Regions from separate parts of the Streptomyces sp. NPDC001231 genome, predicted to be linked through region 3. Evidence: riboswitches for the same ligand, from Rfam matches in the RefSeq annotation. Region 3 holds a riboswitch; each other region holds the start of a gene.

Region 1 (3,269 bases), on a different contig from region 3:
CCGGCGGCTGGGTAGCCCCGCTCAGCAGAAGAACTACCCAGCCGCTCCATCAGTCCGCGATGGGCAGGTACACCCGGTTCCCCGCCTCCGCGAACTCCTTCGACTTCTGCAGCATGCCCTCAGCGATCTCCTCCGCCGTGGCCCCCTCAGCCGCTGCACCGCCGAACCGCTCTGTGATGCTTTGGCTAATCTTCATCGAGCAGAACTTCGGGCCGCACATCGAGCAGAAGTGGGCCGTCTTGGCGGGTTCCGCCGGGAGGGTCTCGTCGTGGAACTCCCGTGCCGTGTCCGGGTCGAGGGAGAGATTGAACTGGTCCTCCCACCGGAACTCGAAGCGGGCGTCGGACAGTGCGTCGTCCCACTCCTGCGCGCCCGGGTGCCCCTTGGCGAGGTCGGCCGCGTGGGCGGCGATCTTGTAGGTGATGACGCCGGTCTTGACGTCGTCACGGTTGGGCAGCCCCAGGTGCTCCTTGGGCGTCACGTAGCAGAGCATGGCCGTGCCCCACCAGGCGATCATCGCGGCGCCGATGCCGGAGGTGATGTGGTCGTACGCCGGGGCGACGTCCGTCGTCAGCGGGCCGAGCGTATAGAACGGAGCCTCATCGCAGATCTCCTGCTGAAGGTCGATGTTCTCCTTGATCTTGTGCATCGGGACATGGCCCGGGCCCTCAATCATGGTCTGTACGTCCAAACGCCTGGCGATCCGGCCGAGTTCCCCGAGCGTGCGCAGTTCCGCGAACTGTGCCTCGTCGTTGGCGTCCGCGATCGAGCCGGGCCGGAGTCCGTCGCCCAACGAGTACGTGACGTCGTAGGCGGCGAGGATCTCGCAGAGCTCCTCGAAGTTCTCGTAGAGGAACGACTCCTTGTGGTGCGCCAGGCACCAGGCGGCCATGATCGAGCCGCCGCGCGAGACGATTCCGGTCTTACGGTTCGCGGTCAGCGGCACGTAGGCGAGGCGTACCCCGGCGTGGACGGTCATGTAGTCCACGCCCTGTTCGGCCTGCTCGATGACGGTGTCCTTGTAGATCTCCCAGGTCAGTTCCTCGGCCTTGCCGTCGACCTTCTCCAGGGCCTGGTAGAGCGGGACCGTGCCGATGGGGACGGGGGAGTTGCGCAGCACCCACTCACGGGTGGTGTGGATGTTGCGGCCGGTGGAGAGGTCCATGACCGTGTCGGCGCCCCAGCGGGTCGCCCAGGTCATCTTCTCCACCTCCTCCTCGATGGAGGAGGACACCGCGGAGTTTCCGATATTGGCGTTGACCTTCACCAGGAACCGCTTGCCGATGATCATCGGCTCGATCTCCGGGTGGTTGACGTTGGCCGGCAGCACCGCGCGGCCCGCCGCGATCTCCTCGCGGACGGTCTCGGGAGCAACGTTCTCCCGGATGGCCACGAACTCCATCTCCGGCGTGATCTCCCCGCGGCGCGCGTAGGCGAGCTGCGTCACCGCTCCTCCGTCGCGGCCGCGGCGCGGCTGGCGCGGCCGTCCCGGAAACACCGCGTCGAGGTTGCGCAGACCGCCGCGTGGCGAGGTGTGCTTGATCCCGTCGTCCTCGGGACGGACGGGACGGCCCGCGTACTCCTCGGTGTCGCCGCGGGCCACGATCCAGTTCTCCCGCAACGGCGGCAGGCCCCTGCGGACATCGGTACCGACGAGTGGATCGGTGTACGGGCCGGAGGTGTCGTACAGCGTGACGGACTGCCCGTTGGTGAGGTGCACCTGACGGACCGGCACTCGCAGATCGGGGCGTGAGCCCTCCACGTAGCCCTTGTGCCAGCCGATGGACTTCCCGGCCTCCCCGCCGGAGGCGTCGGAATCGATCCGCTCCGCGTCGCTGGAGATCTGCTTGGAGGCAGGCGTGCGTACGTCCTTGTTGGTCATGAGACCTACTCCCTACGCCGGCATTACCCGGTAACAGGTTCAGCGGTCGACGCAGCGGTGTCCGTCTGCCGGCGTTTCCTGTGAAACATCGCACGTTCCACGTGAAACATCGCAAAGACGGAGGTCAGCGCCCTCTCAGCCCGGTGCTCCGAGCTCCCGCGTGTGCAAAGGTGCCTCCACGCTAGCGTCATTTGTGGCGCGGTGAACAGTGGGCCTGTGCCGTTCTTGCGATGATCGGGCGGTGACCACGACAGAGCAGTTCCCCCATCCGCCGCCCGAGCCCCGACGCGGACAGGACTTCCGGCACGGCCAGGAAGCCACCGCCACGGGCCACGGACACGGACCCGCGACCGGTGGCGGGCACGGGCCGGGGAGCAGTACCGGGCACGGCCCGGGGAACGGCACCGGGCACGGCCCGGGGAACGGCACCGGGCACGGCCCGGGAAGCGGTGGCGGGCACAGTCACAGCCACGGACCGGCCGCACCCGTGTCGAAACACCTCCGCAAGGTGATCGCGGCGATCCTCATCCCGTTCGCCGCACTGGTGGCTGCCGGACTCGCCGTGCTGTGGCCCGGCGGCGCCCCGTCGCACGAGCGCACCGGGGTGGGCTTCGACCGGCAGACGCAGCAGGCCACCGTCGTCGAGGTGCTCCGGGTCAGCTGCCAGTCGGTGAACGCCTCCGGGGGCACACCGACCGGCGACACCTCCACCGCCGAGGGTTCCTCCGCGCAGCAGCAGGCCGGGAACTGCAAGAAGGCCACGATCCGGGTGGACGGCGGCAAGGACAAGGGCCGTACCTTCACCGAGATCGTGCAGCCCGACCAGTCCCGGCAGCTGCACCAGGGCGAGAAGGTCGTGGTCGCCTACGAGCCCTCGGCACCCAAGGACTTGCAGTATTCGGTCACCGACGTCAACCGGCGCTTCCCGATGGCGCTGCTGGCCGGTCTCTTCGCACTCGCCGTCGTGGTCGTCGGGCGGATGCGGGGCGTGATGGCGCTGGTCGCGCTGGCCATCAGCTTCCTGGTGCTGAACCTCTTCATCCTGCCCGCGATCCTGCAGGGCTCGAACCCTCTGGTCGTGGCGGTGGTGGGGGCCAGCGCCATCATGCTGATCGCGCTGTACATGTGTCACGGCCTGTCCGCCCGTACCTCGGTCGCGGTGCTCGGCACGCTGATCTCGCTGATGCTGATCGGCTTCCTGGGCTCGCTGTTCATCGGCTGGGCCGCGCTGACCGGCAACACCGACGACAGCACCGGTCTGATCCACGGCCTGTATCCGTCGATAGACATGAGCGGCCTGCTGCTCGCCGGTGTCATCATCGGCTCGCTCGGCGTCCTGGACGATGTGACGGTGACACAGACCTCGGCGGTCTGGGAGCTGCACGAG
Region 2 (3,269 bases), on a different contig from region 3:
GAAGCGCCCGAACTGCTCGGACCAGAAGTACGGGACCGGGTCGTAGACCACGGGGGTGAGGCCGACGATGTCGGCCGCGACCGTGCGCGGGCCCTGGAGCGCGTTGTCCCAGTGGTGGATCAGCAGGCGCTCGCCGTACCTGCCCGAGGGGAAGGAGGCGCAGTCGCCGACCGCGTACACGTCCGGCACGGACGTGCGCAGGTGGTCGTCGGCCAGCACGTCCCCGTGCCGGCCCAGCTCGATGCCGGAGCCGGCCAGCCAGCCGGTGGCGGGGCGCGCGCCGATGCCGACCACGACGGCGCCCGCGGGCAGCCGCGCGCCGTCGTCGAGCACCACCGCGCCGGGTTCGACGCGCTCCACGCGCGCGTGGGTACGCAGTTCGGCGCCGCTGTCGGCGTACCAGGCGGTCATCGGCTCGGCCACCTCCGCGGGCAGCGCCCCCGCGAGCGGCCGGTCCGCGGCCTCCACGACGGTCACGGCGCAGCCCGCCTCGCGCGCGGCGGTGGCGAACTCGGCGCCGATCCAGCCCGCGCCGACGACCACGATGTCGTGCTGCTCGGTGAGCACCGGCCGCAGCCGTTCGGCGTCGTCCAGGGTGCGCAGCAGGTGGACCCCGGGAACGCCCTCCGCGCCGGGCAGCCGAATCGGTTCGGCACCGGTGGCCAGGACGAGGACGTCGTACGGCACCGGACCGGCCGAGGTCTCCAGCACATGCGCGTCGGGCCGCACGGCCAGCGCCTCGCAGCCGAGCCTCAGTTCGAGGTCGAGCGCCTCGAAGTCGATGTCGAAGGCGGAACCCTCGGCCTTGCCCAGCAGGACGGCCTTGGACAGCGGCGGCCGGTCGTAGGGCTGGTGGGGTTCGGCGCCGATCAGTGTCACGGTGCCGGTGAAGCCCTGCTCGCGCAGGGCGACCGCGGTCTGCACGCCGGCCATGCCCGCGCCCGCGACGACCACGCGCCGCGGCCCTGATGTGCCCTGTTCCTGCGTCTGGTCGCTCACCTGATCACCATAAGTCAACTGACAGGCCGTCAGTCAGGGGGCGTTCCGTCCCGCTTGGGCCGGCCGTACCGGAAGTCGAGCCGGTCGTCTCCCCTGGTACCCGCCGGATGGCCTCGTACGACGTCCCGTCTCCGCGTACTCGGCGTACCCGGCGTACTCGGCCCGGACGGAAGGCTCCCTTACTGGGGCGACGCTCCGCGGGCTAGGGTGGCCACCGTACAAGCACTCGCGGGAGCCCGGACGCACCGGGCTGAGAGGGAGGCTGGCGGCCTCCGACCGTACGAACCTGATCCGGGTCATGCCGGCGAAGGGAGGAGCTGGACGCCCATGTCGTTGCCACGTACATCAGACGTCCTCGTCGTGGGGGGCGGGATCATCGGGCTGGTGACGGCCTGGCGCTCGGCGCAGCGCGGGTTCACCACGGCCGTGGTGGACCCCGAGCCGGGCGGCGGGGCCGCACAGGTGGCCGCCGGGATGCTGGCCGCCGTCACCGAACTGCACTACGGCGAGCAGACCCTGCTCGGACTCAACCTGGCCTCCGCCCGCCGCTACCCGGACTTCGTGGCCGAGCTGACCGGGCTGACCGGCCACGACCTCGGCTACCGCCGCTGCGGCACCCTCGCCGTCGCACTGGACGCCGACGACCGCGCCCACCTGCGGGAACTGCACGACCTTCAACGCCGTTCGGGCCTGGACTCCGAGTGGCTGTCCGGGCGGGAGTGCCGCCGGCTCGAACCGATGCTCGCGCCGGGCGTCCGCGGCGGGCTGAGGGTGGACGGCGACCACCAGATCGACCCGCGGCGGCTCGCCGGCGCCCTGGTCACGGCCTGCGAGCGGGCGGGCGTGGTCTTCCACCGCGGGTGGGCCGAGCGGCTCACCGTCGCCCGCGACCGCGCCACGGGCTGTGTGCTGCGCGACGGCACCGCGCCGGCCGCGGACCGCGTGGTGCTCGCGGCGGGCAGCCACAGCGGACGGCTCGGGGGCGTCCCGGACGACGTGCTGCCGCCGGTGCGGCCGGTGAAGGGGCAGGTGCTGCGGCTGACGGTACCGAAGCGGTACGCGCCGTTCCTGAGCCGTACCGTGCGCGCCGTGGTGCGCGGCAGCCAGGTCTACCTGGTGCCGCGGCTCAGCGGCGAGCTGGTCGTCGGGGCCACGAGCGAGGAGCTGGGCTGGGACACGACGGTGACGGCGGGCGGCGTGTACGAGCTGCTGCGCGACGCGCACGAGCTGGTGCCCGGGATCACCGAGCTGCCGCTCACGGAGACCCGGGCGGGACTCCGGCCCGGCTCCCCCGACAACGCGCCGCTGCTCGGCCCGACCGGGCTGGACGGCCTGCTGCTGGCCACCGGGCACTTCCGCAACGGCGTGCTGCTCACGCCGGTCACCGGTGACGCCATGGCGCACGTCCTGACCACCGGCGAGCTGCCGGACGAGGTCCGTCCCTTCTCCCCCAGGCGTTTTCACACCACGGCACTCACGGAGCGGCCCGTATGAACATCTCCGTCAACGGCGAGCCCCGCCGGGTCACGCCCGGCACGTCCCTCGACACCGTCGTGCGGACCCTGAGCGCGGCGCCCTCCGGGGTGGCCGCCGCCCTCAACGAGACCGTCGTCCCGCGCGCGCGGTGGTCGTCCACGGCCCTGGCCGAGGGCGACCGCGTCGAAGTGCTGACCGCCGTCCAGGGAGGCTGAGCCATGGCCGACGATCCCTTCGTCCTCGGTGGTACGTCCTTCACCTCCCGGCTGATCATGGGCACCGGCGGCGCGCCCAGCCTGGAGGTACTGGAGCGGGCGCTCACAGCCTCCGGCACGGAGCTGACCACGGTCGCCATGCGGCGGGTGGACCCCTCGGTGCGCGGCTCCGTGCTGTCGGTGCTGGAGTCGCTCGGGATCCGGGTGCTGCCCAACACCGCGGGCTGCTTCACCGCGGGTGAGGCGGTGCTCACCGCCCGGCTGGCGCGGGAGGCGCTGGGCACGGACCTCGTCAAGCTGGAGGTCGTCGCCGACGAGCGCACGCTGCTGCCGGACCCGATCGAGCTGCTGGACGCGGCGGAGACGCTGGTCGACGACGGGTTCACGGTGCTGCCGTACACGAACGACGATCCGGTGCTGGCGCGGAAGCTGGAGGACGTGGGCTGCGCCGCGATCATGCCCCTGGGCTCGCCCATCGGGTCCGGGCTCGGCATCCGCAACCCGCACAACTTCCAGCTGATCGTGGAGCACGCGCGCGTGCCGGTGATTCTGGACGCCGGCGCCGGTACGGCCTCGGAC
Region 3 (3,269 bases):
GAGCTTGAGGTCTTCTGGCACGCCCATACCCACCAGGTCAGGGTGTGGCTCGACGAGTGGCCGGCAGTCGACGCGTGATCGCCCCTGGGCCGTCTGTGGGCCGTCCGAGGCCGCTCAGTAGCGACCGGTGACGACTGCTAACGACAGCCGTAGGGAGCGACAGCCGCAGGTCACCCAAGTGGATCTGCGACACTGGTACCACCATGCCCAAGCCCGGAGAACTCACTTTCGTCGCCCCGCGCGGTGCCAAGAAGCCGCCGCGGCACCTTGCCGACCTGTCGCCCGCCGAGCGCAAGGAGGCCGTCGCCGCGATCGGCGAGAAGCCGTTCCGTGCCAAGCAGCTCTCGCAGCACTACTTCGCGCGGTACGCGCACGACCCGGAGCAGTGGACCGACATCCCCGCCGGATCCCGCGCCAAGCTCCAGGAGGCGCTGCTTCCCGAGCTGATGACGGTCGTACGGCATCTGTCGACCGACGAGGGGACCACGCGCAAGACGCTGTGGCGCCTGTTCGACGGCACGCTCGTGGAGTCGGTGCTCATGCGCTACCCGGACCGGGTGACCATGTGCATCAGCTCGCAGGCGGGCTGCGGAATGAACTGCCCGTTCTGCGCCACGGGACAGGCCGGGCTCGACCGGAACCTGTCCACCGCCGAGATCGTGCACCAGATCGTGGACGGGATGCGCGCCCTGCGGGACGGAGAGGTCCCCGGTGGTCCCGCGCGCCTGTCGAACATCGTCTTCATGGGCATGGGCGAGCCGCTCGCCAACTACAACCGCGTCGTCGGCGCCATCCGAGCCCTGACCGACCCCGAGCCGGACGGGCTCGGCCTGTCCCAGCGCGGGATCACCGTCTCGACGGTGGGTCTGGTTCCGGCCATCCACCGGTTCTCCGACGAGGGCTTCAAGTGCCGCCTCGCCATCTCCCTGCACGCACCGGACGACGAGCTGCGCGACACGCTCGTCCCGGTCAACACGCGGTGGAAGGTGCGGGAGGTGCTCGACGCCGGATTCGAGTACACCGCCAGGTCCGGGCGCAGGCTGTCCATCGAGTACGCGCTGATCCGGGACATCAACGACCAGGCGTGGCGCGGCGACCGGCTCGGCCGGCTGCTCAAGGGCAGGCCGGTGCACGTCAACCTCATCCCGCTGAACCCGACGCCCGGCTCCAAGTGGACGGCGTCCCGCCCCGAGGACGAGAAGGCGTTCGTCGAGGCGATCGCCGCCCACGGTGTGCCGGTGACCATCCGGGACACCCGCGGGCAGGAGATCGACGGCGCCTGCGGTCAGCTGGCTGCCACCGAAAGGTAGCCGGACGGTAGGCTGATACCGCACACATCTTCATATTCCGACAGGGGAGCGCCACAGCGCTGAGAGTGCGGCACCGGCCGCAGACCCTCTGAACCTCGCCCAGGTCATTCTGGGTAGGAAGTTCGGTCATCACTCAAGCTGTTGTGCCCTGCCCGGGTGTCCCTCGCGGATCCCGGGCAGGGCCGCGTCTCTTCCTGGCCAACCCCCAGGAGGACTTCAGTGCACACCAAGACGTTCGCCGCCGTGGCGGTCGGGCTCGGCCTGGTCACGCTGTCGGCGTGCGGTTCGTCGCCGGGCGAGAAGAGTTCGGCCGGCTCCAGGACGGTGACCCTGGTCAGCCACAACTCATGGGCCGTCTCCAAGAGCGTCATCGCGGACTTCGAGAAGAGCTCCGGCTACAAGGTCAAGGTCCTCGAGGACGGCGACGCCGGCCAGGCCGTCAACAAGGCCATCCTCACCAAGGACAACCCGCAGGGCGACGTCTTCTTCGGCGTCGACAACACGCTGCTGTCCCGCGCCCTGGACAACGGGCTGTTCCAGTCGTACGAGCCGAAGGGTTCGGACCTGATCCTGCCGCAGTACCGCGTCGACGAGGCGAAGCACCGGGTCACGCCCATCGACACCGGCGACATCTGCGTCAACTACGACAAGAAGTACTTCGCCGACCACAAGCTGACCCCGCCCGCCTCGTTCGACGACCTGGTCAAGCCGGAGTACAAGAACCTCCTCGTCACCGAGAACGCCGCCACCTCCTCGCCCGGCCTCGGCTTCCTGCTCGGCACCGCCGCCCAGTACGGCGACAAGGGCTGGCAGGACTACTGGAAGAAGCTCAAGGCCAACGGCGTCAAGGTCGTCGACGGCTGGGAGCAGGCCTACAACCAGGAGTTCTCCGGATCCGCCGGCGGCAGGAAGGCCAAGGGCGACCGTCCCCTCGTCGTCTCCTACGCCTCCTCGCCGCCCGCCGAGGTCATCTACGCCGACCCGCGGCCGAAGACCGCGCCGACCGGCGTCGCGCAGGGCACCTGCTTCCGCCAGGTCGAGTACGCGGGACTGCTCGCCAACGCCGGGAACACCGAAGGGGGCAAGGCCCTCCTGGACTTCCTGATCACCAAGAAGTTCCAGGACGACATGCCGCTGAACATGTTCGTCTACCCGGTGCGCGAAGGCGCCCAGGTCCCCCCGGAGTTCGCGGAGTACGGCCCCCAGGCCAAGAACCCCGAGACCATGGCCCCCGCCAAGATCGCCGCCAACCGTGACCAGTGGGTCAAGTCGTGGACCTCGCTCGTCCTCAGGTAGGCCGCGGACGCGGCCGCCGGACGGGGAACGCGGCGCGGCTCGGTCTCATGGCCGTGCCCGTCGCGTTCTTCGCGGCGTTCTTCGCCTACCCCGTGGCCGCGATCGTCCGGCGCGGTCTGGAGGCCGACGGGGCCTGGCGGTTGGGGCGGATCGCCGATGTGCTCGGGCAGTCCGACATCCGGCACGTGCTGTGGTTCACCACCTGGCAGGCGCTCGCCTCCACCGTGCTCACCCTGCTCGTAGCCCTGCCCGGCGCCTATGTCCTCGCGCGCCTCGACTTCCCCGGCCGGCAGGTCCTGCGGGCCGTCGTCACCGTGCCGTTCGTGCTGCCCACGGTCGTGGTCGGCACCGCGTTCCTCGCGCTGGTCGGGCGCGGCGGCCTGCTCGACGAACTGTGGGGCGTACGGCTGGACACCACGGTCTGGGCGATCCTGCTCGCCCACGTCTTCTTCAACTACGCCGTCGTCGTACGGACCGTGGGCGGTCTGTGGGCGGGGCTCGACCCGCGCCAGGAGGAGGCGGCCCGGATGCTCGGCGCCTCGCCGCTCGCCGCCTGGCGCAAGGTCACCCTGCCCGCGCTGGCGCCCGCGGTCGCCGCCGCCGCGCTCATGGTCTTCCTGTTCACGTTCACCTCCTTCGGTGTGGTGCAGATCCTCGGCGGCC

The links. A riboswitch is a leader RNA that binds a small molecule or an ion and turns the genes downstream of it on or off. The one in region 3 is predicted to bind thiamine pyrophosphate.
Region 1: it holds a riboswitch for thiamine pyrophosphate, as region 3 does, so the genes downstream of both, thiC (phosphomethylpyrimidine synthase ThiC) here and ACFY3J_RS10070 (thiamine ABC transporter substrate binding subunit) in region 3, are expected to answer to the same signal.
Region 2: it holds a riboswitch for thiamine pyrophosphate, as region 3 does, so the genes downstream of both, thiO (glycine oxidase ThiO) here and ACFY3J_RS10070 (thiamine ABC transporter substrate binding subunit) in region 3, are expected to answer to the same signal.

The regions. Positions count from the first base shown of each region.
Region 1 covers NZ_JBIAXS010000005.1:98,188-101,456, forward strand. The annotation lists gene thiC (phosphomethylpyrimidine synthase ThiC) at 50-1,882, opposite strand; TPP riboswitch at 1,875-2,052, opposite strand; gene ACFY3J_RS08175 (YibE/F family protein) at 2,124-3,269, shown strand, end outside.
Region 2 covers NZ_JBIAXS010000002.1:311-3,579, reverse strand. The annotation lists gene ACFY3J_RS02760 (NAD(P)/FAD-dependent oxidoreductase) at 1-999, opposite strand, end outside; TPP riboswitch at 1,218-1,330, shown strand; gene thiO (glycine oxidase ThiO) at 1,327-2,493, shown strand; gene thiS (sulfur carrier protein ThiS) at 2,490-2,690, shown strand; gene ACFY3J_RS02745 (thiazole synthase) at 2,694-3,269, shown strand, end outside.
Region 3 covers NZ_JBIAXS010000006.1:206,295-209,563, forward strand. The annotation lists gene ACFY3J_RS10060 (hypothetical protein) at 1-78, shown strand, start outside; gene rlmN (23S rRNA (adenine(2503)-C(2))-methyltransferase RlmN) at 204-1,310, shown strand; TPP riboswitch at 1,343-1,448, shown strand; gene ACFY3J_RS10070 (thiamine ABC transporter substrate binding subunit) at 1,530-2,606, shown strand; gene ACFY3J_RS10075 (ABC transporter permease) at 2,654-3,269, shown strand, end outside.